Regions from separate parts of the Glutamicibacter sp. 2E12 genome, predicted to be linked through region 1. Evidence: predicted binding sites of a transcription regulator. Region 1 holds the regulator's gene; the other holds the start of a gene.

The links. The regulator HrcA, encoded in region 1, represses chaperone genes, less so after heat shock. The targets are predictions, from matches to a motif close to TTNGCACTCGNNNNNNNCGAGTGCNAA.
Region 2: the regulator HrcA is predicted to act here: its motif matches at 15,928-15,954, upstream of groL (chaperonin GroEL).

The regions. Positions count from the first base shown of each region.
Region 1 covers NZ_CP188297.1:3,474,249-3,483,689, forward strand. Annotated here, with positions in the region: gene lepA (translation elongation factor 4) at 1-1,476, shown strand, start outside; gene hemW (radical SAM family heme chaperone HemW) at 1,477-2,706, shown strand; gene ACP3TE_RS16340 (DUF4870 domain-containing protein) at 2,723-3,124, opposite strand; gene ACP3TE_RS16345 (DUF3097 domain-containing protein) at 3,215-4,084, opposite strand; gene hrcA (heat-inducible transcriptional repressor HrcA) at 4,212-5,225, shown strand; gene dnaJ (molecular chaperone DnaJ) at 5,291-6,415, shown strand; gene ACP3TE_RS16360 (16S rRNA (uracil(1498)-N(3))-methyltransferase) at 6,418-7,191, shown strand; gene ACP3TE_RS16365 (GerMN domain-containing protein) at 7,523-8,434, opposite strand; gene ACP3TE_RS16370 (PhoH family protein) at 8,744-9,441, shown strand, end outside.
Region 2 covers NZ_CP188297.1:970,548-989,233, reverse strand. Annotated here, with positions in the region: gene ACP3TE_RS04505 (SDR family oxidoreductase) at 7-789, shown strand; rRNA gene rrf (5S ribosomal RNA) at 934-1,050, shown strand; gene ACP3TE_RS04495 (ABC transporter ATP-binding protein) at 1,179-2,246, opposite strand; gene otsB (trehalose-phosphatase) at 2,312-3,091, opposite strand; gene ACP3TE_RS04485 (alpha,alpha-trehalose-phosphate synthase (UDP-forming)) at 3,133-4,596, opposite strand; gene ACP3TE_RS04480 (DsbA family protein) at 4,997-5,863, shown strand; tRNA gene ACP3TE_RS04475 (tRNA-Thr) at 6,035-6,108, shown strand; gene ACP3TE_RS04470 (DUF808 domain-containing protein) at 6,273-7,223, shown strand; gene ACP3TE_RS04465 (HsdM family class I SAM-dependent methyltransferase) at 7,346-8,980, shown strand; gene ACP3TE_RS04460 (hypothetical protein) at 8,977-9,909, shown strand; gene ACP3TE_RS04455 (GNAT family N-acetyltransferase) at 9,914-10,531, opposite strand; tRNA gene ACP3TE_RS04450 (tRNA-Val) at 10,941-11,017, shown strand; gene ACP3TE_RS04445 (LLM class flavin-dependent oxidoreductase) at 11,074-12,120, opposite strand; gene ACP3TE_RS04440 (threonine/serine ThrE exporter family protein) at 12,322-13,992, shown strand; gene ACP3TE_RS04435 (uracil-DNA glycosylase) at 13,989-14,762, opposite strand; gene ACP3TE_RS04430 (DUF3263 domain-containing protein) at 14,919-15,209, shown strand; gene ACP3TE_RS04425 (LytR C-terminal domain-containing protein) at 15,252-15,857, shown strand; gene groL (chaperonin GroEL) at 16,154-17,791, shown strand; gene ACP3TE_RS04415 (DUF4031 domain-containing protein) at 17,891-18,686, opposite strand, start outside.

The DNA.
Region 1 (9,441 bases):
GCGCAGACCCTGGCCAACCTCTATTTGGCTATCGAGGGCGATCTGACGATCATCCCTGTGCTCAATAAGATCGACCTGCCCAACGCGCAGCCGGAAAAGTACGCTGCCGAGCTGGCCAACCTGATCGGTTGCGAGCCAGAAGACGTGCTGAAGGTTTCGGGCAAGACCGGTGAAGGCGTTGAAGCACTGCTCGATGAGGTCATCAAGCAGCTCCCGCCGCCTGTCGGCGATGCCAAGGCTCCGGCTCGCGCAATGATCTTCGACTCCGTATACGACACCTACCGTGGCGTGGTGACCTACGTTCGAGTTGTCGATGGCAATCTGTCTCCTCGCGAGAAGATCCAGATGATGTCCACCGGCACCACCCACGAACTGCTGGAAATCGGCGTATCCTCGCCGAACCCCGAGCCCACCAAGGGCCTGGGCGTTGGCGAAGTGGGCTACCTGATCACCGGTGTCAAGGACGTGCGCCAGTCCAAGGTCGGCGATACCGTCACCAACTTCCACAAGCCGGCCACCGAGTCCCTGGGCGGGTACGAAGAGGCCAAGCCAATGGTCTTCTCCGGCCTGTACCCGATGGACGGCACCGACTACCCGGTACTGCGTGATGCGCTGGATAAGCTGCAGCTCAACGATGCTGCGCTGACCTACGAACCGGAAACCTCCGTGGCCCTGGGCTTCGGCTTCCGCGTGGGCTTCCTGGGCCTGCTGCACCTGGAAATCACCCGCCAGCGACTGGAATCCGAATTCAATCTGGACCTGATTTCCACGGCGCCGAACGTGGTGTACGAGGTCATGGGCGAAGACAAGCAGATGATTACGGTGACCAACCCCTCGGAATTCCCGGATGGCAAGATCCTGGAAGTCCACGAGCCAATGGTTGCCGCCACCATCCTGGCGCCAAGCGAATTCATCGGCTCGGTCATGGAACTGTGCCAGACCCGCCGCGGCACCATGCGCGGCATGGACTACCTCTCCGAGGACCGTGTCGAAATGCGCTACCACCTTCCGCTGGCTGAGATCGTGTTCGACTTCTTCGACCACCTCAAGTCCAAGACCCGCGGCTATGCTTCGCTGGACTGGAAGGCCGACGGCGAGCAGGTGGCAGATCTGGTCAAGGTCGACATCCTGCTCCAGGGCGAGCAGGTGGATGCTTTCAGCGCCATTACGCACCGCGACAAGGCCTACAACTACGGGACCATGATGACCTCGAAGCTGCGTGAGCTGATTCCTCGCCAGCAGTTCGAAGTTCCAATCCAGGCCGCGATCGGTTCGCGCATCATTGCCCGTGAGAACATCCGCGCAATCCGCAAGGACGTTCTTGCCAAGTGCTATGGCGGCGATATCAGCCGCAAGCGCAAGCTGCTGGAAAAGCAGAAGGAAGGCAAGAAGCGCATGAAGATGGTCGGCCGCGTGGAGGTTCCGCAGGAAGCCTTCATTGCCGCACTGTCCACCGACGAGCCGAAAAAGAAGTAGATGCCTTCAGTACTGCCTGACGGCGATCCGGCTCCGGCCGATGGTCTACTCCCTGCCTCATGCGCGCATGAGGCACAGGGGCGGACCATGTCCTTTTATGTGCATATTCCGTTCTGCACCGTCCGTTGCGGCTACTGCGATTTCAACACGTACACCGCCACGGAGCTGGGCTCCGGTTCCAGCCAAGCAACCTACGCTGCCACCGTCAGCAAGGAAATCAGCTTCGCCCGCGAGGTGATGGACCGTTCGGGCCAACCGCACCGCGAAATTGAAACCGTCTTCTTCGGCGGCGGAACTCCCACGCTGCTGCCCGCCGGAGACCTGGTCGCGGTGCTCGGCCGGATCCGCGACGACTTCGGCCTGAAGCCGGGCGCGGAAATCACCACGGAGGCCAACCCGGACTCGGTGACCCGCGAAAGCCTGCAGGAGCTGGCCGACGGCGGGTTCACCCGCGTGTCCTTCGGCATGCAGTCCGCGGTGCCCCACGTGCTCAAGGTGCTTGAGCGCACCCATGATCCGAAGCGCGTTCCGCAAGCCGTTGCGTGGGCGCGCGAGGCCGGCCTGGATGTCAGTGTCGATCTGATTTATGGCACTCCGGGGGAGAGCCTGGCAGACTGGCGCACCAGCATCGAAGCCGCGTTGAGCTACGAACCTGATCACATTTCGGCGTATGCGCTGATCATCGAGGAAGGCACCAAGCTGGCGGCCCAGATTCGCCGTGGCGAGGTACCGAACATCGATGATGACGACCATGCCGAAAAGTACCAGTTGGCCGACGACATGTTTGCCGCGGCCGGTTTCTCCTGGTACGAGGTCAGCAACTGGGCGAAGACCCCGGCGAATGCCTGCCAGCACAACATCGCTTACTGGCAGGGCGGCGACTGGTGGGGCGCAGGCCCCGGCGCGCATTCCCATGTTGGCGGGCTGCGCTGGTGGAATGTGAAGCATCCAGCCGCGTATCAGCAACGGATCGATGCTGGAATCTCCCCGGGCCACGGCCGCGAATACCCGGATGCCGAGGCCGTGCAGCTTGAGCGCACGATGCTGTTGACCCGGCTGGGTTCGGGCATGAAGATTAGCGAGCTCGATGAAACCGGACGCAAGAAAGTCGCCGGCTTGATCGCCGACGAGCTGATTGATGCCAAGGCCGCGTTCGCCGGCACATTGGTGTTAACGCAGCGAGGCCGGCTCCTGGCCGACCTCGTGGTGCGTGAACTGCTCGATTTCTAAGACTGGGAAACCGCTGCTACTTCATCAGCCGCAGATTGAATTGGTAGCGGTAAGGGCGTCCCTTGTTGGCCTGGATGGCAGCAAGGGCGCCCGAGACCGTCATGAAGACCCAGAGGGCCACGGCGAGTACTGCGAAAAGCCAACCGATCACCGGCAAGACCATGAGCACATTGAATACGATGGCGAGAATGGTCAGCGGGAACGTGAAATTGAACGCTTCCTTCGATTCCTGTGCAGTGAACGGGCCACGGTCCCGGAATACGGCAAAGACGATTGCCGAAGGAACGCAACCCAAGATGGCACCGAAGTGGGCCATCATTGCCCACTGGCGATCTTCTGAAGGAGTCAGCGGCAGCGCAGAGGTCCTGGAACCTTCGAAGCGGGAATTCTCCGATGGCTTCGTCTGGCGTGATGTCACTATTTTTCCTTGTCTTGCTAAGTGTGGTTCCTCTTATCATAGCGACCGCGGCTGGGCGCACGGGGAGATTCGCAGACTAATCTCCAACTATTAGTCAATCGTTAGGAAACCGTAATCTTCGGTCGTGAGAAAATCGATCAATTCTTCAATCCGGCCCAAGAGCTGTGGTTCAAGCTGCCCGTAATGCTGCACCGTGGACAAGAGCCGCTGCCATCCGATGCCGATGTCTTCCGCGGTGGAGTGCGGCCAGCCAAAGGCCCGGAGCACACCGGTTTTCCAATCGGTGCCCTTGGGGATCACCGGCCAAGCCTTGATGCCCAGTGTCGCAGGCTTGATCGCCTGCCATACATCCACGTACGGGTGGCCGAGGATCAGCACGTTTTGCGCTGCACCGGGGACCTTCATCGCCTCGGCAACGATGCGCGATTCCTTGCTTCCGGCAACCAGGTGGTCAACCAGGATTCCCAGGCGGCGCTGCGCGGAGGGGGCGAAGTCGCGGATAGCCCCGGCAAGATCGTCCACGCCATGCAGCGGTTCAACGACGATGCCTTCAACACGCAGGTCGTGGCCCCAAACTTTTTCAACCAGCTCAGCGTCGTGCTTGCCTTCTACCCAGATGCGGCTTGCCCTGGCTTCCCGGGCCTTCAGTCCGGCAACGGCACGCGAACCCGAAGCCGAGACCAGCTTCTGGGGCGGTGCGGCCTTGGCAACGGGATCAATGATCTCCACCGCTTCGCCTTCGAGGAAGAACCCGAAGCCCGCCTGGAAGGAGCGGGTCTTGCCGTGTCGGTCCTCGAGCACGATCACGCGCATGCCACCGGATTTCTCGGTACGGATGACTTCTCCTACCCATCCTGAGGTGGCATCTTCCAGAATCATGCCACGTTCAACAGGGACCTGGCGGAGTTTTTTCGGTGCCGGTGCACTCAGATCCCGTGGTCCCCAGGAGTAATTAGTCACGTACTGCCTTTCGCTGTGATCGAATACGCTCGAAATCCAATGCTAGCAACTGCTGAACGTATTAGACTTGGCACTTGACAGGTTAGAGTGCCAAAGCCGGGCACAGGGAATCCAAGGAGGTGCTGTTGTGACAGAGCCGCGACGCCTAGACGTTCTGCGTGCCATCGTGGAGGACTACGTCCAATCCCGTGAGCCAGTGGGTTCCAAAGCGCTCCTCGACCGGCACAACCTCGGTGTCAGCGCCGCGACGATCCGCAATGACATGGCTATGCTGGAAGAAGAGGGGCTCATAGTCGCTCCGCATACTTCCTCCGGACGGATCCCCACCGAAAAGGGATACCGCCGCTTCGTCGATGAGATCGGCGAGCTCAAGCCGCTGTCGCGGGCTGAACGCGACGCCATCAACAAGATCCTGGACAGCTCCACGGACCTGGACGAGATGCTCAAGAGCACCGTTCGCCTCCTGGCGCGGTTGACCAACCAGGTAGCAATGATCCAGGTGCCGCACTACGACACCGCTTCGTTGAAGAACCTCGATCTGGTCGGACTGGGCTCGGCCCAGGTGCTGATGGTGATGATCGCTTCCAATGGCACGGTGGATCAGCGCATGATGCCGGTCCAGCGTTCCTACAGCGATGATGAGCTGGACGACCTGAAGCTGTGGCTGCTCAACAATTTCGGGGGAGTGAAGCTTGCCGAACTTGCCGGACGGCTCACCCGCATCGAGCGCAGTTCGACGCAGCAGGCCGACCCCCTGGTGGACCAGGTGATCGGTGCGCTGGAAGAAATGGCCCAGGCGGCCAACGCGCAGCGCATCATCATGGCAGGCACCGCGAACCTCGCCCGCGTGGAAGGGGACTTCCCGCTGAGCATAACCCCGGTGCTCGAGGCGCTCGAGGAGCAGGTAGTGCTGCTCAAGCTCTTCTCCGAGCTGGAAGCCGATTCGCGCGGCGTGGCCGTGGCCATCGGCACCGAGCACCACTACGGGCAGCTGTCGGAAGCCGCCGTGGTCGCCACCACTTACGGCACCGATCTGCGCAACAAGCTCGGGGTCCTGGGCCCCACCCGGATGAACTATCCAACCTCCATGGCCTCGGTTCGTGCGGTGGCACGGTACCTGTCGAAGATTTTGGCTAACTAGCCTCGCTGGGCACCGCCCGGCACTACCGAATTTCAAGATTCTCAGGAAAGGACACGGCGAATAACGTGAGCTCGCATTACGAGACCCTAGGCGTCGCCAAGGACGCGACCCCGCAGGAAATCAAGAGTGCCTACCGCAAGTTGGCGCGTAAGCTGCACCCGGATGTAAACCCTAGCGATGACGCTGCAGAACAGTTCAAGCTGGTCACCCGAGCCTACGAAGTCCTTTCCGACCAGACCAAACGCTCCAACTACGACGCCACCGGCGATGAGAACGGCAACGGCCACCCGGGCTTCGGCGGTGGCGGCCAGGGCTTTGGCGGCTTCGGCGACATCTTCGAGCAGTTCTTCGGTGGCGGCCAGGCCCAGGGCCCGGCATCACGCACCCAGCCAGGGCGCGACGCGCTGATCACCATCACCATCGACCTGGAAGACGCGGTCAAGGGCACGGTCTACCCGCTGGAGATGGAAACAGCTGTCACCTGCAAAACGTGCAACGGTTCGTGCACGCGCGAAGGCACCAGCCCGGTCACCTGCGATATCTGCCATGGCGCAGGCCAGGTCCAGCGTCCAGTGCGTTCATTCCTGGGCCAGATGATGACCGTGGAAACCTGTGCGGCCTGCCGCGGTTTCGGCACCACCATCCCGGACCCCTGCCTGGAGTGCAACGGCGAAGGCCGGGTGCGCGAGCATGTGTCCAAGTCGCTGAACGTTCCTGCAGGTGTCGACTCCGGCACCCGCATCCAGCTGCGCGGACAGGGCGAAGCCGGCCCGGGCGGCGGGCCTAACGGCAACCTGTTCGTCGAGATCGACGTGCGCCGCCATAAGGTCTTCGAGCGCGCCGGCACCGACCTGCACGCCAAGATGAGCCTGCCAATGACCGCCGCCGCACTGGGTTGCGAGCTGAAGCTGGAAACCTTCGACGGCGGCCAGTCCATCAATGTGGAGCCAGGCGCCCAGGATGGCGACACCGTCACCCTGCCGGGCCTCGGTGTGCCGCGCCTGCGCGGAGGCAAGCGCGGGGACATCACCGTGCACCTGCAGGTGGAGACCCCGACCAAGCTCGACGCTGCCCAGCGCGATTTGCTCGAGCAGCTGGCCAAGCTGCGTGGCGAAGAACTCTCCGCCGGCCGCGTGGAGCACAGCGGCGGCATGTTCTCCCGCCTGCGCGACAAGCTGAACCAGCGCTAGGCATGAGCAACCACAGCTTCGTCATCGACGCCCAGCAGGGCCGGGACGCATCGGTCGGGGACATTCTTGAACTGGATGGCTCCGAAGCGCACCACGCGGTCACCGTTAAACGGGTCTCCGCGGGCGAGCACCTGGACCTGCTGGATGGCAAGGGGCTGCGCCTGACTGTGGAGGTCATCGGCACCGCCAAGGACCTGCTGAGCGTGAAGGTCCTGCGCCGTGCCGAGGAAGCTGTCAGCGATCACCCGGTCACCCTGGTCCAGGCGCTGTCCAAGGGGGATCGCGACCTGCAAGCTGTCGAGTCCGGCGTGGAACTGGGCGTGCTGTCGGTACGCCCCTGGCAGGCCGACCGCTCGATCGTGCGCTGGAACGCGGCCAAGGTCGACAAGGCCATGGCCAAGTGGCGCGCCCAGGTGCGCTCGGCGCAGAAGCAGTCGCGCCGCGCCTATGAGCCGGAGGTGCTGGACCCGCTGGGTTCCAAGGAACTGGCCAAGGCCATCGCGGCCGATTCCGCAAATGGCGCGCTGGTTCTGGTTCTGCACGAGCAGGCCGCGGACTCGGTGGCCCGGCATGTGCAGTCGTGGCTCGCCGATGCGCGGGCCGGCCAGGAGGTCATCATGATCGTCGGGCCAGAAGGAGGCATCTCCGAAACGGAGCTGCAGTCCTTCGTCGATGCCGGCGCCCAACCAGCCCTGCTGGGCCAGCATGTGCTGCGTGCCTCGACCGCAGGCCCCGCGGCCCTGGTCTTGATCCGCCATTTGATCGGCGAAATCTAGATTCCAGAATTCCGGTTAGCAGGTGAATTGCTCCGCAGATCCCGGCAGGCATATGCCTGCCGGGATCTGCGGAGCAATTTCGTCTCCGGCCGGCGCAACGGGTTCGAGCCGAGAAAAGGCCTCGGGACGGGGAACGCGAAGCCGCTGCGGGTCAGATCCGCGAATGCGGCAGCCGATCGGATAAGGACGCTGTCCTAGGCAACGGCACTGGAAATCCTGCCAGCAGGCCAAGAATGCTCAGCCGCCACCAGTTCAGGAGCTGGCCCGGACAACGGGCGCCCAGGTTCATGTCCAGGACTTCCGGCAGGGGGCTGCAGCGCTGGATGCTGCGTTACTCGACGCGGAAGTCGCTGGTGACCTTGCCGACCAGATGGTCCGATCCGGTCTCAACGCCCCAGAAAGTCAGCCGGTATGAGCCGGCACGCAGATCGGTGGTCAGGGTGAATGAACCGTCGGCATTGATCTGCCCGGGGTTGACCTGCTTCTGAGCGGTCATCACCGTGAGCTTGCCGTCGGCGTCCTTGCGCTGCAAGGAGTAGAAGGTGCCGATGTCGAACTGGGTGGTTCGGCCGTTAATCTTGATCGAGCCATCCGCCAAGGTCTTGTTGAACTGCGGATCGATGATCCAGATCGGTGCAATGAACGCCGCATCGCGCTCGTAGACATCCTTGAGCCGGAAACCGTCGAAGACTGTGGCATTTGCCTGGCCATCAACCAGGATGCGGACCGTTGCGGGAAGCTCGCCCACGACCAGTCCAGCGCTGGCGGCAGCTGCCGTAGCGGTGAAGACCAATTGCTGGATGGCGCGCTCCGACAGGCCCTGGTCGAGATTGGCGCTGAAGACCTTGGCCGGCAGATCCAAGGTGATGACATTCGCATTATTGATTGAAACCCCGATTTCATCGGTGGGCTTCAAATGGGTATAGCGTTTCGGCTTCATCGGGTCGGCTGAGAGCAGCGTCCAGATCGCGTCGCCGATGGGTTCCTGATGGCGGGTGTCCTCGATGTACTCGCGGTACAGGAACACGCCGGTATCGGTGTTTTCCAGCCAGTAGATGGGCAGGCTAGCCGCGATGCCGACATCCTCGCCAGCGTCGGTGGCGTTCGGCAGGTTCAGCGATTCAGCCACGGCGGTCGATGGCATCTCATAGGAGCTCTCGCGATTCGTCAGACCGCATCCTGCGGCGACGACGAGAGCGGCAGTGATTCCCAAAACGCCGAATCGGCGTGGAATCTTCCGCAAGATCCTTGATTGCACTGCGTACCAATCCGTGGTGATTTTAGCTGTTGCGGCTCCTGGCCGTATTGGAACCGCTCTCAAGCTTGCCATATCAGAAGCGGCTAACTGCAGAAAAATGGCCCAACCTACTAATCCGTAACCAAATCTATATGTTCGCCACTTGCCCCGATTAGCATCATTCAAGACTACTTTCAGGTTCTACTGCTTACGCTGAGACCTGAATTTTCTCCGGATTGGCCTGCGACTCGATAGAATGGCAAGCAGGACAAATCACGATCACCACCAAGCTCGCAAAGGGGCGCCGCGCACTGCATGCAGGTTGAACAGAATAAGGCGACAGCGGAGAACGGATCCGCATCGCTCACCATCAGTTTCGATACAGCTGAGCTCATGATTGCCACCCTCGGTCCCAATGACGAGCTCTTGCGTATTCTCTCCGGCGCCTACCCGCAGGTGAGCTTCCGCCCCAACGGCCAATCCCTGGCTCTGGTAGGTGAACCGCAGCAAGTTCGCAAGGCCCAGCGCGTCACCGAAGAAGCCCGTTCGCTGGCTACTCGCGGCTCGCGCATGAGCGCCGAAACGATCGAGCAGATCATCAAGATGCTCAGCACCGGCAATCCGGATGCACCCACCGACGTCCTGGGCCTGAAGATCCTCTCGGGGCGCGGACGTTCCATCCGCCCCAAGACCGTGAACCAGAAGAGCTATGTCGACGCCATAGAGGATTCGACAATTACTTTCGGCATTGGCCCAGCCGGTACCGGCAAGACCTTCCTGGCCATGGCCATGGCCGTCGCCGCCTTGCAGGACAAGCAGGTCAACCGCATCATCCTGACCCGGCCTGCCGTTGAGGCAGGGGAGAAGCTGGGCTTCCTGCCGGGCTCGTTGACCGAGAAGATCGACCCGTACCTGCGCCCGCTCTACGATGCCTTGCACGACATGATCAATCCGGAAACCATTCCGCAATTGCTCGAAGCCGGAACCATTGAGGTCGCTCCGCTGGCCTATAT
Region 2 (18,686 bases), 1.4 Mb from region 1:
CCGAACGTGAGAACTTATGTCGTTACTGGCGCTGCTTCCGGTATTGGCGCGGCCACTGCAGAATTGATTCGAGAACGTGGGCACAAGGTCATTGGAGTTGATCTACGCGATGCCGAGGTCACTGCTGACCTATCGACGCAGGCGGGCCGGCTAAGCGCCATCAGCCAGACCCTAGAGCATTCCGAAGGCAAGATTGACGCGGTCATCGCGGCCGCAGGCATCTCGGCTCCTAAGGCGATTACCGTCTCGGTAAACTATTTCGGCGTAACCAGGTATCTGGAAGGCCTGCTGCCTGCATTGGGACTCTCGCAGTCACCACGCGTGGCCGTGGTTTCCTCGATGGCCTCGATCCAGCAGAATTCCGCTGAACTCGTTGATGCGTTGCTTGCAGGCGACGAGGAAGCAGCCCTGGCCATTGGTGCAGCCTTGGAAGCCGCTGGCCCGCGATCCGGTTACCTGAATTACCCGTCCTCCAAGCGTGCGCTGAGCCGCTGGGTTCGCCGCGAGTCCATCTCGGAGAAGTGGGCCGGCGCAGGGATCCCATTGAACGCTGTGGCTCCTGGCACCGTGATCACCAACATGACTCGGGACCTATTGGCGACAGAAGAAGGCAAATCGATGGTTGACCAGAATGTGCCGATGCCATTGAACTACCACTCTGAAGCCGTGGTAATTGCCAAGCTACTGCTGTGGCTAACGAGTGCAGAAAATACTCACGTCACCGGGCAAACGATTTACTGCGATGGCGGTGCCGAGGCTACGCTCCGCGGGGACGATATCTGGAGCTAGCCCAATTAGCCGGGTATGGCGAAGGACACTATTGGTAACGCGTTCTGAAGTGGCGCATCCACTGCGTGCTTGATATAGTTATGGAGTTGTCGCAATCGCGAATGACACCGTAGTTTTCCCATGGCTAGCCATGAGGTATAGAGTTACGGCGATCATAGCGTGGGGGAAACGCCCAGATCCATACCGAACCTGGAAGCTAAGACCCACAGCGCCGATGGTACTGCACTCGGGAGGGTGTGGGAGAGTAGGTCATCGCCGGGCATAATTTGCCGAAGGCCCCGAACTTTTGTTCGGGGCCTTCGATGTTTAACCGGACTCTCGTGCAGCGGACTTAAAGCCAATGGCGGCTTGGAGTTCAATTTCCAAGCCGCCATTGGCGCTAGCCAGTATTAGGCGTTGTCCAAGCGCAGACCGCTTTCCGTATCAAACAGGTGCGCGTGCTGCAGATTTGGTGCAATATTGATGCGCTGTCCACGTGCGGGAGGCGTACGGCCGTCAACACGAACCACGACTATCTGAGTTTCGCCGCCTAGCTCTGCCGAACCGTAGATGTAGGCATCTGCGCCGAGCTCTTCAACAACGTCGACAACAATCTCCACACCTTCGCCGGCACCGACAATCTCGATGTCCTCTGGACGGAAGCCCAAGGTGACTCCACCCTGTGCCCCAGGCGCATCGATAACAGCTGAACCGAAAGCAACCTGTCCATTGGCAGACTGCAACTGCACCAGGTTCATGGCAGGGGACCCGATGAAGCCTGCGACGAAGACATTGCGTGGGCGATCGTAGAGCTCACGAGGAGTGCCTACCTGCTGCAACTCGCCGTCCTTGAGTACGGCAACGCGGTCACCCATAGTCAAGGCTTCCACCTGGTCGTGGGTCACGTACACGGTCGTGACACCGAGTCGGCGGGTCAGCGACGCAATCTGGGTACGGGTCTGCACGCGCAGCTTTGCATCGAGGTTGGACAGCGGCTCGTCCATCAAGAACACCTGGGGTGAACGAACGATGGCGCGACCCATGGCCACACGCTGACGCTGGCCGCCAGACAAGGCCTTGGGCTTGCGGTCCAAGTACTTCTCCAGATCGAGAAGCTTGGCTGCTTCCAGCACGCGCTTCTTGCGTTCCTCCTTGTCGACGCCGGCGATCTTCAAGGCAAAGCCCATATTCTCGGCAACGGTCATGTGGGGGTACAGCGCGTAGTTCTGGAAGACCATGGCGATGTCGCGGTCCTTAGGCGGAACGTTGGTCACATCCTTATCGCCAATGAGAATACGACCGGAGTTTACTTCTTCCAAGCCCGCGAGCATGCGCAGGGTGGTGGACTTGCCGCAACCCGAGGGGCCGACCAGGACAAGGAATTCTCCATCTTGGATTTCCAAGTCGATAGCGTCGACGGAAGGCACAAGTGCGCCCGGGTAGATGCGGGTGGCCTTTTCAAAGGTCACAGTTGCCATGATGACAATCCTTTCACGGGCAGGTACGTGCCCGACGATCCGTAGTGAAAGTGAGTTGGGACACTTCAGTGTCGCATGGAAATCAGACTTTTCAAAAGGTGTGGTAATTCACTTGGCGAAAGGATATTATGCGCGGCCGCAGTTGGTCCAGGTCCCACCTTGATGCCCAGATCCGCTGCGCCAAGAACCTTGAATCCGTTCTCGTCGGTCACGTCATCACCGACAAAAAGGACCGCTTGGACGTCGAGTACTTCACGCAACCACTGCAGGCTCTGGCCCTTATCGCCGTGATGCACGGTGGCCTCTAGCACCGCTTTGCCTTCAAGCAGTTTGATGCCGTCCAAATCACCTAGCGCCTGCCGCGCCTGTGCCAGGGCCTTGGCGGCAACATCAGGTGCTGCCTGGCGGACGTGCAGGACCGTGGCCGACGGTTTGTACTCCACGCTGGCGTTCGCGTGCATCGCAGCAACGCGTTCCAGGCGCTGGGTAATTTGCCCGAGCAGCTCGGACTGCCTAGCGGTCAGCGGCTCATCGTGCCAGATCGCGCCCAGCTGTGGCGGAACCAAGCGCTCGGCACCGTGCGAACCAATGCGAATCTCTGGACGAGGCTCAGGATAGACCTCGCTCAAGGACTGCAGGTTACGCCCCGACACCACCGCGGTGTATACCCCGGGACTGGAAGCCAGCTGCTCGAAGGCAGCAGCAGACTCTTCCAGCGGCCGGGCCTCTCGCGGCCGGTCAACCAGCGGGGACATCGTTCCATCAAAGTCCAAAGCAACTAGTACCCGCTGATGGCCAGCAAATTCAGCCAGCGCGGCCTGCAGGGCAGGGTCAAGGTCAGGCAATGGTATTCCTCATCGGAGATCAGGATTCCTGTCGGAATCTTCTAGCGAACGATTTCGTGCACGGAGGTGGCCGCGTTGATCTCGGCCAGCTCGGCTAGGAAATCCTCGGACCACTTCGAGACGTCGTTGAGTGCCAAGTGGCGGTTCATGCGTTTCATCCGGCGTTCCTGCTCTGCCTCATTCATCTGAACCGCTTCAACGATCCTGGCCTTCATCCCGTCGATGTCGTGCGGGTTGACCAGGACAGCCTGGGTCAGCTGATCGGCAGCGCCGGTGTACTCCGAGAGCACCAGTACACCGCGACCATCCTGGTGCGCAGCGACGAACTCCTTGGCCACCAGATTCATCCCATCGCGCAGGGCCGTGACCAGCAGGACATCGGCTGCCAGATACATGGCGATCATTTCGCGCAGCGGATAGGACTGGTGCAGGTAGCGCAGGGTGGTGTGGCTCAGGGTGTCATGCTGGCCGGTGATCTGCCCGACCATGAGCTCCACCTGGTCACGCAGCTCGATGTAGCTGTCCACGTTTTCCCGGCTGGGGCTGGCTACCTGGATCAGGCAGACATCACCGGCGCGCAGAGTCTGGTCGGAGAGCAGCTCGCCATAGGCCTTCAGGCGGTGGCGAATGCCCTTGGTGTAGTCCAAGCGGTCCACGCCCAGCATGATGGTTTTCGGATTGCCCAGCTCATGGCGGATCTGGGCAGCACGGGCAATGATTTGCGGATCGCGTGCGAGCTTGGCGATTTGCTCGGTATCGATGGAAATCGGATGCGCATTGGCACGGCAGAGATTCTGCATGTCGTTACCGGCTGGGGGCGAAGCCACATCGCCCTTGGTGGAGTAGTCGGTGAAACGGCGCAAGCAGCGCAGGAAATTGCTCGCATCGGTTTCGCGCTGGAACCCGACCAAGTCCGCGCCGACCAGTCCCTGCAAGATCTGGGTGCGCCAGGGCAGCTGCGAAAACAGGCTGGCCGCCGGGAACGGTATGTGCAGGAAGAAGCCGATTTTCAGATCGGGTCGCGCCAGCCGCAGCATCTGCGGAACCAGCTGCAGCTGGTAGTCGTGGACCCACACGGTAGCGTTCGGAGCAGCGATTTCCAGTACGGCATCGGCGAATCGCTGGTTGATCCTCTTGTAGCGGTCCCACCAGGTGCGGTGGTACTCCGGTGGCACGATGACGTCGTGGTAGAGCGGCCAAAGCGTCGAGTTGGAGAAGCCCTCGTAGTAGAGGGTCAGGTCATCCTCATCCAGGGGGACCGGAACCAGATGGATGTCATCCTTGTCGAAGCTCTCCAGCTTCTCGCCGATACCGCCATGCCAACCCACCCAGGCACCTTCGGACGCAGCCATGACCGGTTCCAAGGCGGTAACCAAACCACCGGGCGAACGCTGGAATCCTTGCGATCCGTCAGGATTGGTGATGCGATCCACCGGAAGGCGGTTGGCTACAACCACAAAATCGTAGGAATTTTCGGTCTTTGTACTCGGCGCTGGGTTACCCACTGCAAACCTCCTGGTTTGTTCAATCTGGTTCACCGGCGTGGTGCAGATTCGTCGGTTCTGAGTGAATGACTTCTCGTCAAATTTCCTCGCTCTTGCTATTTAGCCTAGTGAAAACTGACTGCTAAGGGAACGAAGGGACGGATTTCTCCGTCATACGGGCTACTTCTGCGCATGTGCCGCGTGGTCAGCTAAGGACCGGCAGCAAAGAAACGATATCCGCCGATGACTTGGTTTAACGCTCAACTTAAGGTTTTCGAAGCACTTTGGGTGCTGTATGCGAAAGATATGTGAGTCCTGTGAAGGTGGGGGAATCTTGAGTTTTCAAGGATATTGGCGCTCGGAGTTGGCTAAGCTTGACTCCAGATGATAGTTGTCCGCTGACCAAGGAACCGCCAAATTTATGTCTACAAATAACCCGCGCCCATCGAAGGCAGAGCGAACCGCGAGTGCCCGAGAGAAGGCGGCGCAGATGCGTGCCGCTCAAGATGCCGCTCAGAAGCGCAAGTCGCTTTTCGTGAAGCTGGGCGTATTGGCCGCAGTCATTGTGGTCATCGCACTGGTAGTTACCTTGATCGTGCAGAACAACAACGCAAAGGTGGCAGACTCCGGCGCCGTGCCGCAGGGCGCTACCGCAGCCGGTGGCATCATGGTCACCTCGCCGGACACTGTCGCAGAGAAGTCCATCGAGAATGTGGATATCAAGACGCTCGAAGCACCTGCCGAGGCGCCATCGCCTGCTACCCCACGCGACCTGACGGTGGCTGAAAAGGGCGAACCGATCAACATCGCCATGTACGTTGACGCCAACTGCGTTCACTGTGCAGACTTCGAGGCTACCTACGGGGACCAGATCGAGGAATGGCTGGCCAACGGCGACGTCACCGTTGAATACCGCAACGTCGGCTACCTTGACCGGGGTTCAGCAACCAACTTCTCCTCGCGCGGCGCCAACGCATTGGCTTGCGTCGCCGACGAAAGCCCAGAAGCCTACATGGGCTTCGTCAAGGCACTGTGGGGCCACTATCCAGAGGGCGAGATGAAGAACGCCGAGCTGGCCGATCTGGCGATCCAGAATGGCGCTGCGCAGTCCGTTGAAAGCTGCATCGCAGATGACAAGTTCCGTCCATTCGTCCAGTACACCACTACTGCCGGCCAGTACGATGGCGTGGCTGGCACCCCATCGATCTTCGTCCAGGGCAAGGTAGTCGATCTGGCAAAGGAAGACTTCCCAACCGCAGTGAAGGAAGCAATCGCTGCCAACAAGTAAGTCGAACCGGTAGACTCTGGACAATTGTTCGGGATCCGGTAGTATCCTTATTGATCTCGCACCCCGACCGATGGGAAGGAAGCCAATGATGGCTTCCTTCCCATCGGCATTTAACTCGGAGCATCGCCAATTCGCAGTGCCGCAGGGTTTTCGGATATTCTTATTCGGTACGCCCCCTTAGCTCAGCTGGCCAGAGCGTCTGTCTTGTAAACTGAAGGTCACCGGTTCGAATCCGGTAGGGGGCTCTGACCTGGTCCTGGACCAGCAACGGGAACCGTGTCCATGAATCTTCGTGGCGCGGTTTCTTTTTTTAGCCCCAGGTCTTGCCCGAGCCAGCGTCGCGCCTATGGCAGGCTCAAAGATCCCGCCGGTAGAATTTTGCGCAGAACCTATATTTGAGGAGCCGACCATGGCCGGAGGCCTTGCAGCACTATTGGACGACGTGGCGGCGCTGGTGAAAGTCACCGCGGCATCGCTTGATGACATCGCGCTGGGCGCTGGCAAGGCCAGCACCAAATCGCTAGGCGTCGTCATCGACGATGCGGCAGTCACCCCGCAGTACGTGGCCGGGCTCTCGCCCAAGCGCGAGCTTCCAATCATCTGGAAGATCGCCGTTGGGTCTATCCGGAACAAAATGCTGTTCATCCTTCCGGTGGCGCTGATCCTATCGCAGTTCGCTCCATGGGCGCTGACCCCGATCCTGATGATCGGTGGCGCCTATCTGGTTTTCGAAGGCGCCGAGAAGCTGCTTGAGGCGATGGGCGCGATCAAGCACCACACTCCGGGCGGCAAGGAGGGAGTGCGCGACGAGAAAGCGATCATCGGATCGGCAGTGCGCACAGACCTCGTGCTTTCCGCGGAGATCATGGTCATCTCGCTGAACGAGGTGTCCCACGAGCCGTTCTTGAATCGCGCGCTGATCCTGATTGTGATCGCCATCCTGATGACCGTCGTGGTCTATGGCGCCGTGGGCTTGATCGTCAAAATGGACGACATCGGCCTGCACATGGCCGCCAAGCCGCGCCAGCTCACGCAGAAGATCGGGCGCGGCCTGGTCAGGGCGATGCCCATCGTGATGTCCATCCTGAGCAAGGTCGGCGTGATCGCGATGCTCTGGGTCGGCGGGCACCTGCTGCTGGTCGGCATGGACGAACTGGGCTGGCACGCACCGTACGGCTTCGTGCACCACGTGGAACTGCTGGTCCACGACGCGACCGGCCAGGCCGGCGCCGTGCTGGGCTGGCTGGTGAACACCGCCTTCTCCTGCCTTGCCGGTTTCATCATGGGTACCGTGATTACCGTCATCATCCTGGGCATCCAGAAGCTGCGCCACAAGGGCAAAGCCGAAGCAGACCACTAGGAACAGGAATCAGCCAGATGCCCGCGCACGTAGAATAGAGAAGTTGCCGCCCGGACTCGGTCTACCGGTCCAGCCCAACTGTCTGGCCTACGTGGAAAGATCGATGCGTGTTGAGTAGAGAATTGACAGATCAGGCCACCGCCCGCCATGCGCGCGGAGCCTACTTCACCCCGGAACCCGTTGCCAGCTTCATGGCGCAGTGGGCGCTGGGGGAGCAAGGATCCAAGGTCCTGGAACCCTCCTGCGGTGAAGCGCAATTCCTTGCCGCTGCCCATCCGGTGCTCGCAGATGGCCGAGACCGGGTCGAGCTGGTGGGCCTGGAACTGCACGAACCATCGGTGCAGGCCGCCCGTGAACGGATGAGCGCCGCCGGGATCGACGCGCGCATCGAGCACGCCAACTTCTTCGAGGTCACCGGCTACGCCGAGTACGACGCTGTCATCGGCAACCCTCCCTACGTGCGCTACCAGCTGCACCGCGGGGCTGACCGGCAGCTCTCGCGCGCCGCGGCCAAAGCCTCGGGCGTGGAACTGAACGAGCTTGCCAGCATCTGGGCCGCTTTCGTCGTGCATGCCACCAGCTTCCTTGCCGTCGGCGGGCGCCTGGCCCTGGTGCTTCCGGCAGAGCTGATGTTCGTGAACTATGCCGGGCCTGTCCGCCAGATGCTGCTTGAACGCTTCGCCAGCGTGCACCTGGCCGTCTTCGAAGAGCGCTTGTTCGCCGACGCGCAGGAAGAAGTGGTGCTGCTGCTGGCCGAGGGCTTCCGCGAAGGGGCTAGCGGTTCCTTCAACCTGCACCAATTCCGCAATGCGCTGGATCTGCAAGCCCTGGGCGAAGGCACCCGCCACACCCCGGTGCGCATGAACGAGCGCTGGACCGGTTCCCTGGTCGGCCTCGAAGCCCAGGGGATCTTGTCGGCGGCACTGGCCGCCGGCCGGATGGCGCCGCTGCAGTCCTGGGGCGAAACCTCGCTGGGCGCGGTCACCGGCAATAATAAGTGGTTCACCCTCTCGGCCCAGCAGATCCAGGACCTGGGGCTGGCCCGCGAGGACCTGATCCGGATCTCGCCTCCGGGCTCGCGCCACCTGCGCGGGCTGGAATTGAGCGAGGACGGCTGGGAAAAGCTCGCCGAGCACGGGGCAGCTGCCTACATGTTCCGCCCCGGCGCGGAACCCAGCGGTGCTGGTGCGCGCTTTGTGGCCAGCGGTGAACTGCAGAACGTCGACCAGGCCTACAAGTGCAAGGTGCGCTCGCCGTGGTGGCGGGTGCCGGTGCTCTCGGTGCCGGATCTGTTCATGACCTACATGAACGCCGACACCCCGCGGTTGACCGCCAACGAGGCCGCGGTGCACCACATCAACTCGATCCATGGGGTGTACCTCGGCGCCGATGCGCGCGAGCTGGGCCGCGAGCTGCTCCCGGTGGCATCGCTCAATACCCTGACCATGCTCGGAGCCGAAATGGTGGGCCGCTCCTACGGCGGCGGCATCCTGAAGCTGGAACCGCGTGAAGCCGACCAGCTGCCGGTCCCGGCGATCGGCATGGTGCAGCGCTATGCCCGGCAATTGCGTGCCATCAAGCCGGCGGTGCGTGAACTGCTGGTGCAGGGGCGCAAGCAAGAGGCCACCGACCTGGTGGACGGCGTGGTGCTCGAGCAGCTGCTCGGCTTGGAGCCGGATGCGCTGGAGGCGGTCCGCACTGCGCGAATGAATATGCTCGAACGCCGCAAGGCCAGAAGCAAAGCCGTGAGGGGATGAACGTGGCCAATCCTGCGATCGAAAAGACCTTGGCCTTTGCCGAATTCGATACCACGTTGATGTCAGCGGCGAAGGATTCGCCCTGGCTGGGCAATGGCGCGGTAACCGAGGAATTCAACCCGTCCTTCCCGGTGCTCGAACGCCTGCTGAGCATCCCGGTCCGCAACAAGGCGGTCACCCGATCGGGCCGCTTTGCCCAGGGCGTGGACGCATGGCTGGCCCATGAATTGCGCCGTGCCGGATTCGATGCGGATCTGGTGTGGCCGCGTCCCGAGGCGCCCCGGGTCTTGTCCAGCGACATACTGGAACTGCTGCGCAAGCTGCCGGAGCGGCTGGCCGACGAGGTGCACGAGTCCATCATGGCGGGCAAGGCGGGCAGCATCGACGCGCGCATCCTGGGCCGCGCCTACATGAAGCAAACCGACGTGGTGATGACCCATTGGTCCACCGGTCCCGAACTGCTGCTCAGCACCAAGGCGATGACCTCATCCTTCGGCAAGAACCTGGCCAACCGCTATGAAGAGGCCTATGGGGATGCGGCTAACCTGCGGGCCCGCTACCCGCTGGCAGCCGTCGGGTTCTTCTTCGTGCAGCGTGCCACGATCCTGGAATCCGAGCCGGCCGCCTTCCGCCGCACCGTGGACATGATCCGCAAGCTGCGCGACTTCGGCGACGGCTTCGGATACACCGCCACCGGCCTGCTGCTGGTGGATTGGGATGAGAGCGCAGAGGATCCCGAAGTGAAATGCGTCCACGCTCCGGTGCCAGCGGATATTGCCGCGCCGCAGTTCCTCAACGCCATGGTCGATGCGGTCCTGAAGGTCACCCCGATTGACCTGCACGAGGCCGCTCGCGCTCGCCGGGCCGGAGAAGTTGCCCCGCTGCCGGGCCACGGCTCCGTGGACGAACAGCAGGACGCCCTGTTCTAGGCGGTCACATCACCGGCACGGCGGAGGCCGGATCATCGGATCCGAACTGCGCGGCGAATCCCTGGACCGGGGCCGGGCCGGCCATGAGGCTCGGGGCTGGCATCGCACTTTCGGGAAGGTGGATGGCCACGTGGTCCTCGGAGGCCTGCGGCAATTGCGCGGCCCACTGCCGTGCGGCCTCGGTGGCCCGGTAGATGAACTTCAGCTGCCCATCGTGCTCGAAGCTGCGCTCGCGCTGCCACAGTTCCGAGCGCTCGTAGAAGGCCCAGGATGCCGGGTTCTGCGAATCGATGACGCTGATCGGGGTTTTGCCCGAACGCAGCGCGTGGGCAAGGCGCAGCGACGTCGTATGCTGGCGGATGCCCAGGCGGCGGTAGTCCGGGCGCACGGCCATGCAACCGAGCTCCACGGCGTTCATCGAAGAAGTCGGGGCAATGATGGAATCATGCACGAGGCCTGCGGCAACCAAGGTGCCCTGGTCGCGCACGGTCACAAGCAGCGAGAGCCGGTCGAACTTCTGGTTCCAACGCTGGTCGACCAGGGGGTAAAGGGTCGCTAATTCGGCGCGCTGGGCCGGCTGAACGCATAGGGATGACAAGGAAAAGTTCAGGTTTTCAAACACTGGGTACGGTCCTAAATTCTAAGAACGAACGAAAGATGAGGCTTTTGCGCGGTGGAAAAATCCACTGCGCGGTTTCGTTGGCCTTGAGGGGACCGATGCCGGCGGCTTCCGGCAACTTCCTTGTAGGGTCCAGTTTGAGCTCGATGAGCTAGAAAAATTATGGAGTCTAAAGTCCCTTTTTGACAAGTGGAAATGGGTACTTTTAGGTGAATCGCAAATAAACTATTCGGCGCTGTTTTTCTGCTCTACTCATTGCCTGAACCGCGACTGTTCGAACCTGCGCTGGAAGCGGCATTTCGGCGTGTTCCGGGGACGGATTCCGGGCGCTGGAACCGGTGGCCGATTTGGAGTGAGGTCCACGGCCCGGTAGGATTGCTTATGCGCTTGGCTTGCAAGTCAGGGCGCAGATGGATCTTTAGCTCAGTTGGTTAGAGCGTTCGCCTCACACGCGAAAGGTCGCTGGTTCGAGTCCAGTAAGATCCACCAAGAACGAAAGCCACCGCAATGCGGTGGCTTTCGCTGTTTCCGGGACAGCCAGGATCCTAGGCGCCAAGCAGCTGGTGCACCATGGGCTTGACCTCTTCTCCGAGCAACTTGATGCTGTTCATCATCGCCTCGTGCGGCAAGGAACCGGCAGAGTACTTGATGTCAACGCGCGACAAGCCCAGCTGCTGGGCCACCTTGGCCATCTTCCGTGCCACAGTTTCCGGGCTGCCGGCCATCATGGCTCCCTCGGGCCCCATGGAAGCCTGCAAGCGCATCTTGCTGGCCGGCGGCCAGCCTCGTTCGGCGCCCAGCCGATTCATGGTGCGCTGGTAATGCGGCCAGAGGGTTTCCAGGGCCTCCTGGTCGGTGGAAGCCACCAAGCCATGGAAGTGCGCCGAGACCGGCAATTCTCCATGGCCGAACTCCTTCAGCGCACGGCGGTAGAGGGTGGCCAAGCCTTCGAAGGCCGAGGGCTGGCCGCCGATAATGGCCAAGCACAACGGCAAGCCATGCCGGGCCGCGCGGGTGACCGACTGCGGGCTGCCACCCACACCCACCCAGGTGGTCAAGGGCTGGTCTTCCAGCAGCGGGTAGATCTGCTGGTTGCGCAAGGCGGCGCGGTGCTTGCCCTGCCATGAAACCGGCGTGCCGTGGCGGAGCTTGGCCAGCAGATGCAGCTTCTCTTCGAACAGGTCCTCGTAGTCTTCAAGATCCAGGCCGAAGAGCGGGAAGGATTCGATGAAGGAGCCCCGGCCTGCGATGATCTCCACTCGCCCGTTGGAGATCGCGTCCAAGGTGGCAAAGCGTTCGTAGACGCGCACCGGGTCGTCGCTGGAGAGCACGGTCACCGCGGTGCCGAGCTTGATGCGCTGGGTAGTGCTGGCCAGGGCGGCCAGAACGATTTCGGGGGAGGAGATGGCATAGTCATCGCGGTGGTGCTCGCCGACACCGAAGAAATCAAGGCCCGATGCTTCGGCCTGCTGCCCCTCGGCGATGACATTGCGGATCACCTGGGCATGGCTCAGCGGGTTGCCCTGGGCGTCCTCGGTGATGTCGCCGAAGGTCTCGGCTCCGATTTCTGGCAAAGGGAACTGCGTATTCATTGGATCCTCCGGATTATATGCAAACACATCTAACTTCTGCATGGTGCAACCAACTGCCGAGCGCCGGTATTCCAGTGGCCGAAAATACCCTTAAATGTGTTCGGCGATACCTCCCGAATTCGCCAGGTTCCCGACAACTTTTCATGCACGGGTTGTATGGTGAATCCCATGGGAAAAACTTTGGATGAGGGGGCATGATTCGTGGCGCATCGATCTAGCGAGGAACAGGCCGCCTCGTCGAATGCCGTAGGCGAGGATCCGGCTCCGCTAGCTGGCGTCTTGCCCCGCATTGCCACTAGTGAGATCAACATGGGCTTCCATCCGGCAGAGCCCGCCGAAGAGCCGGCAACGGCATCTGAACTACCGCTCAATACGGCGGTCAGCGCCAACGTGGCGGCTGCCGATGTCTCGGATATCGAGTGGCGCACCGGCCAGGTTCACACCACCGATGAGGGCATTACCCTCATGCCTACCCGCGCCAACCCGGTGGCCCGTCGGCTGCTGGCGAAAATGTGGATCTCGGATACCCCTCCCACCGAGGCGCTGAACATCGTTGAGCGCCTGCAGGGCACCCCCTACGCCAACCCCAAGGTCAACGTGGACCAGGACGCGTCCAACCGGCGCACCATGGAGTTCGCGCTGGATTTGGGCGAGACCTTGATCCGCTACGGCGCAGGCGCCTTGGAAGTGGAAACCAGCGTGATCGCGGTGACCGCGGCACTGGGCCTGAGCCACTTGGATGTGGACATCACCAACCAGTCCCTGCATTTGAACTACAGCCCGCCGGATGCCGAAAGCTACTCGGTGCTGCGTGTGGTCCGCTCCTACACCTCGAACTATGCCGGCATGGTGCTGGTGCACGAACTCGTCTCGGATATCATTGCCGGCGGCGTTTCGCGATCCGTTTCAGCGAAGCGGCTGAAGGACATCACGCGGCAGCCCAAGCCGTTCCCGCGCTGGATCGTCGCCTGCGGCCGGGCCGTGTTCGCGGCCGCGTTCGTGCTCTTCATTGGCGGCTCGTGGGCTGGTGCGCTGGTGGCGATGCTGTCCTCGAGCCTCGTGACGCAGATCGGCCGATACGGCTCGCGCTGGAGAGTGCCCGAGTTCTTCACTATCGCTGCCTCGACATTGGTGGTCACCGGCATTGCCTTGCTGGGGCATCAATTCCACGCTCCGCTGGATCCGGCGCTGGTGGTCTCTGGCGGCATCTTGCTGCTGCTTCCGTCGGGCAGATTCGTTTCGGCATTGCAGGATGCCATCAACGGCTTCCCGGTGACAGCGGTAGGCCGGTTGTTCTCGGCCAGCCTGATCTACGGGGCGATCCTCTGCGGAATTGCTACGGCCCTGGTGATCTCGGATCTGCTCGGGGGAGAGAAGGTCGACGTTCACCAGATCGTCCAAACCGACTATCCGGCCTGGCTGCTGGTGGTCTTGGTGGGCGTGGCCATTGTCGCCGGTGCGGTCACCGAGCAGAGCGCGCTGCGCCTGCTGCTGCCTACCGCCGGCATTGCGGTCGGCGGCTACCTGGTGCAGCTGCTGGCCGAAAGCATTGGACTCGGAGACCGGGCCACCCCGGCGCTGGTCGCCACGGTGATCGGTTTCGCCGCGCGGCTGGCAGCGGACAAACTCCGCTCGCCGCAGCTGGTGCTAGCGGCTCCTGCGGTCATGTTCCTGCTTCCGGGCCTGATGATCTTCCGAGCAATGTACGGCATCGTCATCAACGTCAATGACACCGCCACGGGACTGGTGGAGATGTTCAACGCCATGGCGATCATGCTCTCCATCGCTGGCGGCGTCGTCTTCGGCGATACGCTGTGCCGTCCATTGACCTCCAGCGCCCGGCGTGAGCGCCGGCGGATCCGCCGACGCTAGGCTTTCGGCAACGACCAGTCAATCGGCTTCTGTCCGCTGTCGGACAGGAGCCGATTGATGCTTGAGAAGGGCTTGGAGCCGAAGAACCCGCGCGAGGCTGAGAGCGGCGAGGGGTGGGCGCTTTGCAGCTGCACGGCGTTGGACAGGGACTCGGAGAGTTTCTGCGCATGCTTGCCCCAGAGCAAAGCCGCCGGAGGCCGCGGACGTTCATTGAGCGCGGTGAGGATGGCATGCAGAATTGGCGCCCAACCCAGCTTCTGATGCGAGCCGGCATTGCCAGCGGCTACGGAGAGCACCTGGTTCAGCAGCAAGACGCCTTGGGAAAGCCATGGACTGAGGTCTGGATGCGCGACCGGCTCCAGCCCCAGATCGGACTGCAATTCCTTGTAGATATTGGCCAAGGAGCGCGGCAGCGGACGCACCTGCTTGTTGGCCGCGAAGGCCAAACCATTTGCGTGGCCGGGTGTCGGATATGGGTCTTGGCCAATAATTAGGACCTTGACTTCGGACAATGGCAGGCTCAGTGCGCGGAACATCACCTCCGGTGCCGGCAGGATCTGTTCACCGGCCGCCGAACGGGCCGCCAAATCGGTGGCCAGGGAACGCAGCAACGAGTCCTGCTCGCAGAGTGCCCGAACCCAGTCTGCAGCGATAAACCCGTGGTCGGCCACGGATTGGGCGCCATGGTAGAACGGGAAATCAGCCGCTTCGTACACTGGTGTCCGAGCTGGCTGGGGTGCATCGAAAAGTGCTGGCTGCAAATCGTCCATAGGGGTAATTGTGCCGTTTTTCTGGCGTGCCTGTGCTCGGCCACACGGTGTTAGGCAAGCAGATTGGTTAGAATATCGGTGGTATGTCTACCGATGGTGGATTACATGCATAACCGAAACCTGAGAAAACTGGTCCAATGACAGAGGTGAGAACGTATGGCTGAGAATGAATTGCTGGTGGATTTCGTCATGAACCCGGATTCGGAATTGGATGAGCGTTCGCAACAGATCCTCAACCTGGAAAAGTTGTGGTGGAAGTATGCCGGGGCCAAGGAACAAGCCATTACCAAGCAGTTTTCGATGTCGCCGACGAATTATTACCAGCTGCTGAACCAGCTGATTGAAACCGACGCGGCACTGGCCTACGACCCGATGTTGGTCAAGCGCCTGCGCAGAGCACGTTCCACAAAACGTCGCGTGGGCGGTAAGGTCGGCACGGGACGATAACCCTGCCTGCCGTGACCAATCAGACCTCGAGCAAGGACAAGAATGACCAACTACCCGCGTGACGAATTTGATCGCGTTCCGGAGTTCAGCACCCGTGTGGGTTCGCACCACGCCCACGGATGGGCGCAGTCCGCCGCGTCGAAGTCAACCGGTGGGAAATTGCGCTGGGTAGTGCTGACCGCTGTACTCGTGCTGGTGATCGGTGCCTTGTCCTTCATCTTCGGCCCTCAGCTCAAGGAGACCCTCGCGACTTCCACGGGAAGCGACACCTCGCAAACCCAGGAAGTCACCGCCGAGCCCTCCGTGGAACCCACACCTAGTGAATCCGCATCGCCAACGAGCACCATCGATGACGAAGACGTGCTCTACGGCCAGCTGATTGGCGTGTACAACGCGGCAAGTGTTGCCGGTCTGGCTAATGAAGGCGAAGACGCCATGGCCGAAGCCGGGTTCACCAGCATTGTGGCCGACAACTGGACCAGGCCCGCAGAAGTCTCCACGGTTTATTACATGTCCGAGTCCTACCGCACTACCGCTGAAAAAGCTGCAGAAATCCTGAATATCGACGAAGTTCTGCAGACCAGCAACATTCCGAACCGGGTCACCGTGGTTCTGGGCTCCGATGACACCCTGGGGCTAAACGAATAATTCGTTCATAATTCCATTCGCTCAGAGCCGATCGGCTTGCACTCGCCATGCGAGAGTGCCAATATTTGTATTAGCACTCATGCGTTGCGACTGCTAACGCCGGTCGGCTTTTGCGTTCTCCAAGAACTCCATGAAGCACCGGACAGCGGACGCAGGGCGTGGGCGTGGAAAATACCTCAGATAGCGAGAGCTGAAACGGTTGCTGGCCCGATGCCGCACCGGTCCACTCGTCCGTCGCGGGCGCTGTCTGTCGGTTGCATTTTCGCAAAATCGTCCCGAAAGGACCGTACGCCACAATGGCTAAGATGATTGCATTTGACGAGGAAGCACGCCGCGGACTTGAGCGCGGCCTGAACACCCTTGCTGACGCGGTGAAGGTCACCCTGGGCCCACGCGGCCGCAACGTTGTTCTGGAAAAGAAGTGGGGCGCTCCTACTATCACCAACGACGGCGTGTCCATCGCTAAGGAAATCGACCTCGAAGAGCCTTACGAGAAGATCGGCGCAGAGCTGGTCAAGGAAGTTGCCAAGAAGACCGACGACGTCGCTGGCGACGGTACCACCACCGCAACCGTGCTGGCACAGGCACTGGTCAAGGAAGGCCTGCGCAACGTTGCCGCAGGTGCTGACCCAATCGCACTGCGCCGCGGTATCGACAAGGCCGTAGAAGCTGTTACCGCTGAACTGTTCGCCGCTGCGAAGAAGGTCGAATCCAAGGAGCAGATCGCTGCTACCGCTTCGATCTCTGCTGGCGATCCGGAAATCGGCGCACTGATTGCTGAAGCTCTCGACAAGGTCGGCGAGCAGGGCGTTATCACCGTTGAAGAATCCAACACCTTCGGCCTGGAGCTGGAGCTGGCAGAGGGCATGCGCTTCGACAAGGGCTACATCTCCGCTTACTTCGTCACCGACGCTGAGCGCCAGGAAACCGTTCTCGAGGACCCTTACGTCCTCATCGTGAACTCGAAGATCTCCTCGGTCAAGGACATGGTGACCTTGCTGGAGAAGGTCATGCAGTCGAACAAGTCGCTGCTGATCATCGCCGAAGATGTCGAGGGCGAAGCCCTGGCTACCCTGATCCTGAACAAGATCCGCGGCCTGTTCAAGTCCGTTGCTGTCAAGGCTCCGGGCTTCGGCGACCGTCGCAAGGCCATGCTGACCGACATCGCTATCCTCACCGGCGGCCAGGTTGTTTCCGAGGAAATCGGCCTGTCCCTGGACAACGTAGGCCTGGAAGTCCTCGGTACCGCCCGCAAGGTCGTTATCACCAAGGACGAGACCACCATCGTTGAAGGTGGCGGCGAAGCCGACGCCATCGAGGGACGCAAGGCCCAGATCGCAGCCGAGATCAAGAACACGGACTCGGACTACGACCGCGAGAAGCTGCAGGAGCGCCACGCAAAGCTCTCCGGCGGTGTCGCTGTGCTGAAGGCCGGCGCTGCTACCGAGGTAGAGCTCAAGGAGCGCAAGCACCGCATCGAAGATGCCGTGCGCAACGCCAAGGCAGCTGTTGAAGAAGGCATCGTCGCCGGTGGTGGCGTTGCACTGATCCAGGCTGGCGCTGCAGCATTCGAGAAGCTGGTTCTGGAAGGCGACGAAGCTACCGGTGCGAACATCGTCCGCGTTGGCATCGAAGCCCCGCTGAAGCAGATTGCCCTGAACGCTGGCATGGAGCCAGGCGTTGTCGCTGACAAGGTCAAGGGCCTGCCAGCAGGCCACGGCCTGAACGCTGCAACCGGCGAATACGTCAACCTGCTTGAAGCTGGTGTCAACGACCCAGTGAAGGTGACCCGTTCGGCACTGCAGAACGCGGCATCGATCGCTGGCCTGTTCCTGACCACCGAAGCTGTTGTCGCAGATAAGCCAGCTCCTGCTGGCGCTGCCCCAGCCGGTGGCGATGACATGGGTGGCATGGGCGGAATGGGCGGCTTCTAAGCTTCCCGCACGCACTAAGCACGCAGTAATCGCGCCGATGGCCCGGATCCTTTCGAGGAATCCGGGCCATCGGCCGTTTAACGTGGGACAAGCGTTGCACTATAGCCAGCTGTGCAACAGCTCCAGCTCGGTGCCCAAATTATTCCGCGCGCGCTGCTCCCAGCGCCGGGATCCGGATTGGGTGCCGTAGATCAGTTCTTTCTCCAACAGGCCGCTGAGAATCTTGCTGCGCCCGGCAGCAAGCACATGGCGGGGAAGATGCCCGTACTCCTTGTAGATGGCCTCGGCATAGCGCTGGTAGGCCGGAGCGGGGCGGGCCAGGACCTCCAGATCGGCATCGCAGAGGATATGGCCCAGGCGATCGGTTTCTGCCGGGGCATGCTTGGCGGTGAGCATGACCAGCCCGCTGACCTTCGAGACGGCACCAGGGGAGAGGACTCCCCATAGCCGTTCACGGGCCAAGGTGGCCGATTTGAACTCGTCTTCGCTGGTTCCTGCGTAGACGGCGTCGTGGAACCACGCAGCGAGTTGGAGCAGCATGAGCTCTTCGGGATCGGCCTGGCCTTCAGCCAGCCAGTCGATGGCTTCGAGCACCGAGAGCAGATGCACCCGGTCGTGGTAGTGGCGATGGCTCTCGGACCAATAGCCCAACAGCTCGGTTCCGAGCTGAGGCTCGGTGGGCAAGGTGCGGGACCACCGCCGGGTGAGGACGGTTCCCAGCTTCTCCGGGCGGTATTTGGCTGGTATCCGAATCCCGGACTTGACCAGTGCGCGGACCAGCTCGGATCCCGAGACTTCTAGGGCGCCAGCTGCCACGAGCCGATCGTAGCGTTCGCGAGGCACATCGTAGTGATCCCGGTCGAAAGCGCGGCGGGAGATTTCTTGCTGCCCGGCG